Panacibacter microcysteis: one gene and its partner. Each later gene encodes a partner of the first gene's protein in a complex. Links are inferred from orthologs where the notes say so. Each region holds a gene or a part of one and is shown on either strand. Other genes may lie near its edges.

Region 1 (3,248 bases):
CTAATCATTTATCCAAAACAAAATCATGGTTTAAATATTCCGAGTTACGAGGTTTTTAAATACAAAAACTATATCAACTGGTTTAATAAATACCTGCAATAAAAGGCAATGATGGGCCAGGCATTTAGTTAAGCATTGAGCTTCCGTTGCGTCGCACTCTTGTACTGTATAATGCTATTGAGCACTCAGGTTCAGTCTTCATTATGGCATTAGACCAGCTTTTAATAAGAGATGCAGGTTCACATGGCTGAATAAAGAATAAAGCGCATAAGAGTGCGACGCAACCAAAGCTTAATAGTAGTAATGCAGCCGGGTACAAAAACAAAAAGGCAGCAGTTTTAATAAAAACTGCTGCCTCTAATATGTTTGGGATAAAACTACATACGTTTTTCCTTGATTCTTGCGCTTTTACCGCTACGGCCTCTGAGGTAGTACAATTTAGCACGGCGTACTTTACCTACTTTATTTAACTGTACAGAATCTACGTTTGGAGAAAAGAAAGGAAATACCCTTTCTACGCCCACGCCATCAGATATTTTACGTACAGTAAAAGTGGCCGTAGCGCCTGTACCCTGTAATTTCACAACGTCTCCACGAAAACTCTGGATACGTTCTTTACCACCTTCCACAATTTTATAGTTAACGGTGACATTGTCACCAGCTTTAAACTTTGGAAATGTTTTTTTTGCAGTAAGCTGCTCGTGTACAAATTGAACTGCTGCGTTCATGACTTAAAATTTAAGGACGGCAAAGGTAAGGAGTTTTACCTTAACTCAATGCCTTTATTTATAATTTTTTACCTCGCTACGTTAACCGCTCGTTTTTCGCGGATCACTGTAACCTTTATCTGACCGGGATAGGTCATTTCTGTCTGTATCTTTTGTGCTATCTCGAAGCTCAGTTTGTCGCTGTCTGCATCGCCAACTTTATCGGCTTCAACAATTACACGCAACTCACGGCCCGCCTGTATGGCATAAGCTTTTTCCACACCAGGATATGCGATAGCAAGATTCTCGAGGTCTTTTATACGTTGAATGTACTGTTGCATTATTTCACGCCTTGCGCCTGGCCGTGCACCGCTGATGGCATCGCAAGCCTGTATGATGGGTGAAATAACATATTGCATTTCCATTTCATCGTGGTGTGCGCCGATAGCATTTACCACTGCAGGGTTTTCGCCATATTTTTCGGCAAGCTTTGCGCCGAGCAATGCGTGGCTCAGCTCAGTTTCTTCATCCGGCACCTTGCCTATATCATGCAGCAGGCCTGCACGTTTAGCCAGCTTTACATTAAGACCCAGCTCTGCAGCCATAATACCGCAAAGATTTGCTGTTTCGCGGCTGTGCATCAGCAGATTCTGCCCATAGGAAGAACGAAAGCGCATTTTTCCTACAATTCTTACCAGTTCTTTATGTAAGCCGTGTATGCCTAATTCTATTACTGTCCGCTCTCCTATTTCCATTACCTGCTCTTCGAGTTGTTTGCGGGTTTTTTCAACCACTTCTTCTATACGTGCGGGGTGAATACGGCCATCTGCTACGAGGCGTTGTAAACTTAACCGTGCAATCTCACGGCGAAGCGGGTCAAATGAAGAGAGCACGATTGCTTCTGGGGTATCATCTACAATAAGATCTACCCCGGTAGAAGCTTCAATTGCGCGGATATTACGTCCTTCGCGGCCGATGATCTGGCCTTTGATCTCGTCGCTTTCGAGGTTAAAGACCGTAACGGTGTTTTCGATTGTTTGCTCTGCTGCAGTACGTTGAATGGATTGAATAATAATTTTCCTGGCTTCTTTATTAGCTTTCTGCCTTGCATCTTCAATAATTTCCTGCTGCAGCGCCAGCGCCTGTGTCTGGGCTTCATGCTTAAGGCTTTCCACCAACTGGGATTTTGCTTCGTCTGCTGTTAGTCCGGCAATCTTTTCCAGGCGGCGAATATGTTCTTCCTGGTGTTTTTCGAGCTCATTGCGCTTTTGGTTAACTACTTCAATCTGGCGATTCAGGTTTTCTTTAATTGTTTCATTTTCGCGAATCTGTTTGTCAAGAGCGGTATCTTTCTGATTGATGCCAATCTCTTTTTGTTTAATCCGGTTTTCAGCGTCGCTCATTTTCCTGTTCCGGTCTAAAACCTCCTTGTCGTGCTCTGCTTTTAATTGTACAAACTTTTCTTTTGCCTCCAGTATTTTCTCTTTTTTTATAGTTTCTGCTTTCAACTCTGCTTCTGAAACTATTTTCTGAGCCTGCGCATTTGCGTCATCTACCTGCTTTTGTGTGTTCTTCGCAAAAATAAACTTACCTGCAACTATACCTATAATCAGTGCAATCAAACCAATTATAATATACACAACATTCTGATCCATGCTTTTGGGTTTTTAAATAATTCTTTCTAGATGTCATAACCTTTATCATTCTCAAGATAAACGGTAATCTGCGAAGATAATTAAAGGATTAAAATAACAATCGATTAGTATATTCCAAATTATGGAAATGAAATTCCACTTATCGGAAGCATTATGAAATAATATATTTATAACAATTTGTTTTATAATTACACATTATAAAATTTAAATATGGTATCTGATTTGCCTTAATATAATCAGTCCGTTTTTAGTACCGTCCCCTTCAAAACTCAAATGTATCCCTCTTCCGAAATCTTTTGATAAAAGCCCTGTCCGGGGCTTTTATTCTTTGAGAAATTTTTTTATGTTTTACACTTTATTCCCCCGCAAAAAATCCTGTACAGCCATCCTCTTTTTACCTTCCAGTTGTATATCGTTTGCATAAATGTATCCATCCTTACATGCAAACTTTATGTAGGTTTTGTGATCGGTTGTCACACTACCTGCGGCATCGTTTAAGACTGTCTTTTCTTTTGACGACTTATAAATTTTAAAAGTTTTTCCATTTAGCATTGTGTACGCTCCGGGAAAGGGCGAAAGCCCTCTTATTAAATTATGAATGTCATCCACACTTTTAGTCCAGTCTATTTTACATGTTTCGGTGAAAAGCTTAGGAGCATGTTTCAGATCATTGCTTACCACCTTTTGAGGTGCTTCTGCAAGCTTACCACCGGCCAGTTTTTGTATTGTTTCTACCAACAGGGCTGCTCCAACCTCTTTCATTTTATCATGTAACTCTCCTGCGGTTTCATTTTCATGTATAGGAATGGTTCTTTGCAGCAAAATATTACCAGTATCAATTTCGTGTTGCAGTTTGAAAGTTGTTACGCCAGTTTCTTTTTCACCA
Region 2 (3,166 bases), on another replicon or contig:
GGCTGCGTGTTTTGGTAAAAACGTAGAGCGGAGATTTGGGCCTGTAGCTGCTTAGTATAAAACCTGTATAACCGCTTTGCGTCATACCTACCAACGCATCCGCATTTACGTCTCTTGCTATTTTGCACGCATTGTAGCAAATCGCATCACTCAGAAAGGAAGGTGATTTGGCCTGTGGCACCAGGTCTTCTTCGCGGTTGTAACGATATTCCGTCTTTTCAACTTCCATGATGATCTTGCGCATGGTTTCTACTACAAGCGGAGGATGTTTACCGGTGGCTGTTTCGCCGCTGAGCATTACTGCATCAGCACCTTCAAGCACTGCATTCGCAACATCGGTTATTTCACTACGGTTTGGTTTCACGCGGTCGATCATGCTTTCCATCATTTGAGTAGCAACGATTACCGGCTTTGCGCGGTGAATACACTTGCGTATAATGTCGCGTTGTGCCGCTGGTACTTTTTCCACCGGTAATTCAACACCAAGATCGCCACGGGCCACCATTATACCATCTGATTCTATAATGATGTTGCGAAGATCTTTTAGCGCAGAAGGCATTTCTATTTTAGACATCACCTTGCTGGAGCAATTGGCATCAGCCACTTTTTTCTTAAGGTTGATAATGTCTTCGGCTTTGCGTACAAACGATAATGCAATCCAGTCAACCTGCTGCGCAATAATGAATTCAAGATCCACGAGGTCTTTTTCTGTCATGGCCGGCAAAGAGATATCAGTATCAGGCAGGTTAACACCTTTCTTTGGAAGTAGTGTGCCACCGTAAGTAACTGCTACTTTTACATCACCTGCCTGGGTTATTTCAATAACAACCACTTCAAGTTTACCATCGTCGATCAATATTTTATCACCCACCTTTACATCGGCATGCAGATCAGGGTAGGAGACGTATATTTTTTCTTTAGTGCCAACCACTTTTTCTTTAGAAGTAAAAGTGAGGATATCACCTGTTTTAATTTCAAGGGAACCGCCTTCCAGGTCTCCTACGCGTAGCTTAGGGCCCTGCAGGTCTGCGAGGATGGCAATATTATAAGGTTCTTTTTGGTTAATCAGTTTGATATGCTCAATAATCCTGGCCTTGTCTTCATGTGTACCATGTGAAAAATTCAGGCGGAATACGTTTACCCCTGCTTTTACAAGCTCAAGCAGTTTATCATACGTATCACATGAAGGTCCCACCGTTGCAACGATCTTGGTTCGGTGAAATGCGTGCTGAATACCTGCTTCCTTATCCATCTCTTTGTGCAGGTACTTGGTAATGTTGTCTGACATACTTTAAAGCAATGTTTTATGTAAAGGAATAACCGGGACGATTAGCTGGCAAGTATTTTTACCATTTTCATCCAGTCGTCTCCCAATCTTTGTTTTTCTCTTATGGCAATTTCTATAGGCGTGTAATGCATGGCATTGTTCAGAATACCTACCATCACATTGTGCCTGCCTTCCAGCAGGCTTTCTACAGCATGGTAGCCCATACGGCTTGCTATCAAACGGTCCAGGCAGGTTGGTGATCCGCCTCTCTGAATGTGACCAAGAATGGTAACCCTTGTATCCAGATTGGGTAAATGTTGTTTCAGTATTTCCGCCACACCATTTGCACCGCCACTGCTATGACCTTCTGCCACCACCACTAGGTTCACCAGTTTTTTCCGTTTTTCTTTTTCCGAAAGAGAGGTGATTACTTCTTCAATGGTGGTCTCTTCTTCTGGAATAAGAATATTTTCTGCCCCGGTTGCAATGCCGCTATGCAGGGCTATATACCCTGCATGCCTGCCCATTACTTCCACGATGAACAGGCGGTCGTGTGCATCTGCAGTATCGCGTATTTTATCAATGCATTGTACCGCAGTGTTTACAGCGGTATCGAAACCGATGGTAAAATCGGTACCATACAGATCTTTATCTATAGTGCCGGGCAGTGCTACACAGGGTAATCCGAACTCCTGGCTAAGCTTGTAAGCGCCTGTAAAACTGCCGTTGCCCCCAATTACTACCAGGCCATCTATGCCGCGTTTAACAAGATTTGCATAAGCTTTTTTACGGCCTTCTTCGTTATAAAACTCTTTGCTCCTGGCTGTTTTAAGAATTGTTCCGCCCCTTTGAATAATATTGGCCACCGATCTTGAATCCATCTTCACAATTTCATCTTCGATCATACCATTATATCCGCGGTAAATTCCATACACTTCCAATCCGTAATAGAGGGCTGTTCTTACTGCTGCTCTTATGGCTGCATTCATTCCCGGAGAATCGCCTCCTGAGGTTAAAACCCCGATTTTAGTTACTGGTTTTGACATTGTATCAAAATAAAAATCATTCTGTTAAATAAATTCTACAGAGGCAGGCAATTCGTTAAATGAGTTTTACTCACCAACAGGGCACGAAAGTAAGGATTTGCTGATAAAATAAGAAAGGGAATAAAATTTCGGTTCATTTAAACGGAGCAGCAGTGTATAACGAATTAAAACTTTTTATGAAAACTTAATCCTGTTTCAGGTCTTTTATATCCAATAAAGACACATAATGTCTGATTCGGATATTTATTTGTTTCAAAAATATTTTGCATAACCGTTTATGATGCTAATTTTATGTCATACTTGAAATCCAAAGGTCCAATATCCGAAAGTTAATTTCCAATATCCAAAACCATCCTAAAAGTCAGTCATCGAATTTAAAGCTCCTTCACCGGAGCTTTATTCTTTTTAGCCTGTGCCGATACTGAACAGTAATAATTGTGTTGTGCAGCCTGGCCGCTGAGCGCTGCTGCATAGCGATATACCGCACAAGAGTGCGACGCAACAGGCGATGCTACAACGTGCATAAGCCGGGCAACTAACCAAAAATTTTATATAAAATAGCGGGTATAGCCAAAACAAGCGTGGTGGCAAAAATGCCTTTTGCTGTTTTGTCTTTCTTTGTATTGAGCGCGATAGTAAAGGCTGCTGCGTTGGCCAGCAAGGCGAAACTGATGGCAGCGGTAAGCAGCGTGGCTGTATGCAAGACAACATCCAGGAAATCTGCAAACCGGGCAGAGCGTGCCTTCCAGAGGTAAAAAAGGTAGATGCCGATAAACGGGGCCACAATGCCAATGACAATACCGGTGATAATACTATCTTTTTTCAAGCTATTTAGTAATTAAGGTTTTTTCTA

The links.
Region 2: rny (region 1) and pfkA share a complex: the UniProt entries of both Bacillus subtilis proteins name them as parts of the possible RNA degradosome complex. The link is inferred for Panacibacter microcysteis from one-to-one orthologs.

Annotation. Positions count from the first base shown.
Region 1 is NZ_JADWYR010000001.1:1,939,919-1,943,166, reverse strand. The notes cover bases 80-2,992. They hold rny (ribonuclease Y), read right to left. Parts: upstream 2,363-2,992; coding sequence 797-2,362; downstream 80-796. Other genes in these bases: fmt (methionyl-tRNA formyltransferase), read right to left, coding at 2,711-2,992; rplS (50S ribosomal protein L19), read right to left, coding at 378-728; I5907_RS07845 (S9 family peptidase), read left to right, coding at 80-102. Also shown: more of I5907_RS07845, read left to right, coding at 1-79; more of fmt, read right to left, coding at 2,993-3,248. UniProt on the Bacillus subtilis protein: Endoribonuclease that initiates mRNA decay. Initiates the decay of all SAM-dependent riboswitches, such as yitJ riboswitch. Involved in processing of the gapA operon mRNA, it cleaves between cggR and gapA.
Region 2 is NZ_JADWYR010000002.1:1,731,710-1,734,875, reverse strand. What follows is about bases 322-3,152. They hold pfkA (6-phosphofructokinase), read right to left. Parts: upstream 2,314-3,152; coding sequence 1,330-2,313; downstream 322-1,329. Other genes in these bases: surE (5'/3'-nucleotidase SurE), read right to left, coding at 3,141-3,152; I5907_RS19165 (hypothetical protein), read right to left, coding at 2,849-3,139; pyk (pyruvate kinase), read right to left, coding at 322-1,288. Also shown: more of pyk, read right to left, coding at 1-321; more of surE, read right to left, coding at 3,153-3,166. UniProt on the Bacillus subtilis protein: Catalyzes the phosphorylation of D-fructose 6-phosphate to fructose 1,6-bisphosphate by ATP, the first committing step of glycolysis.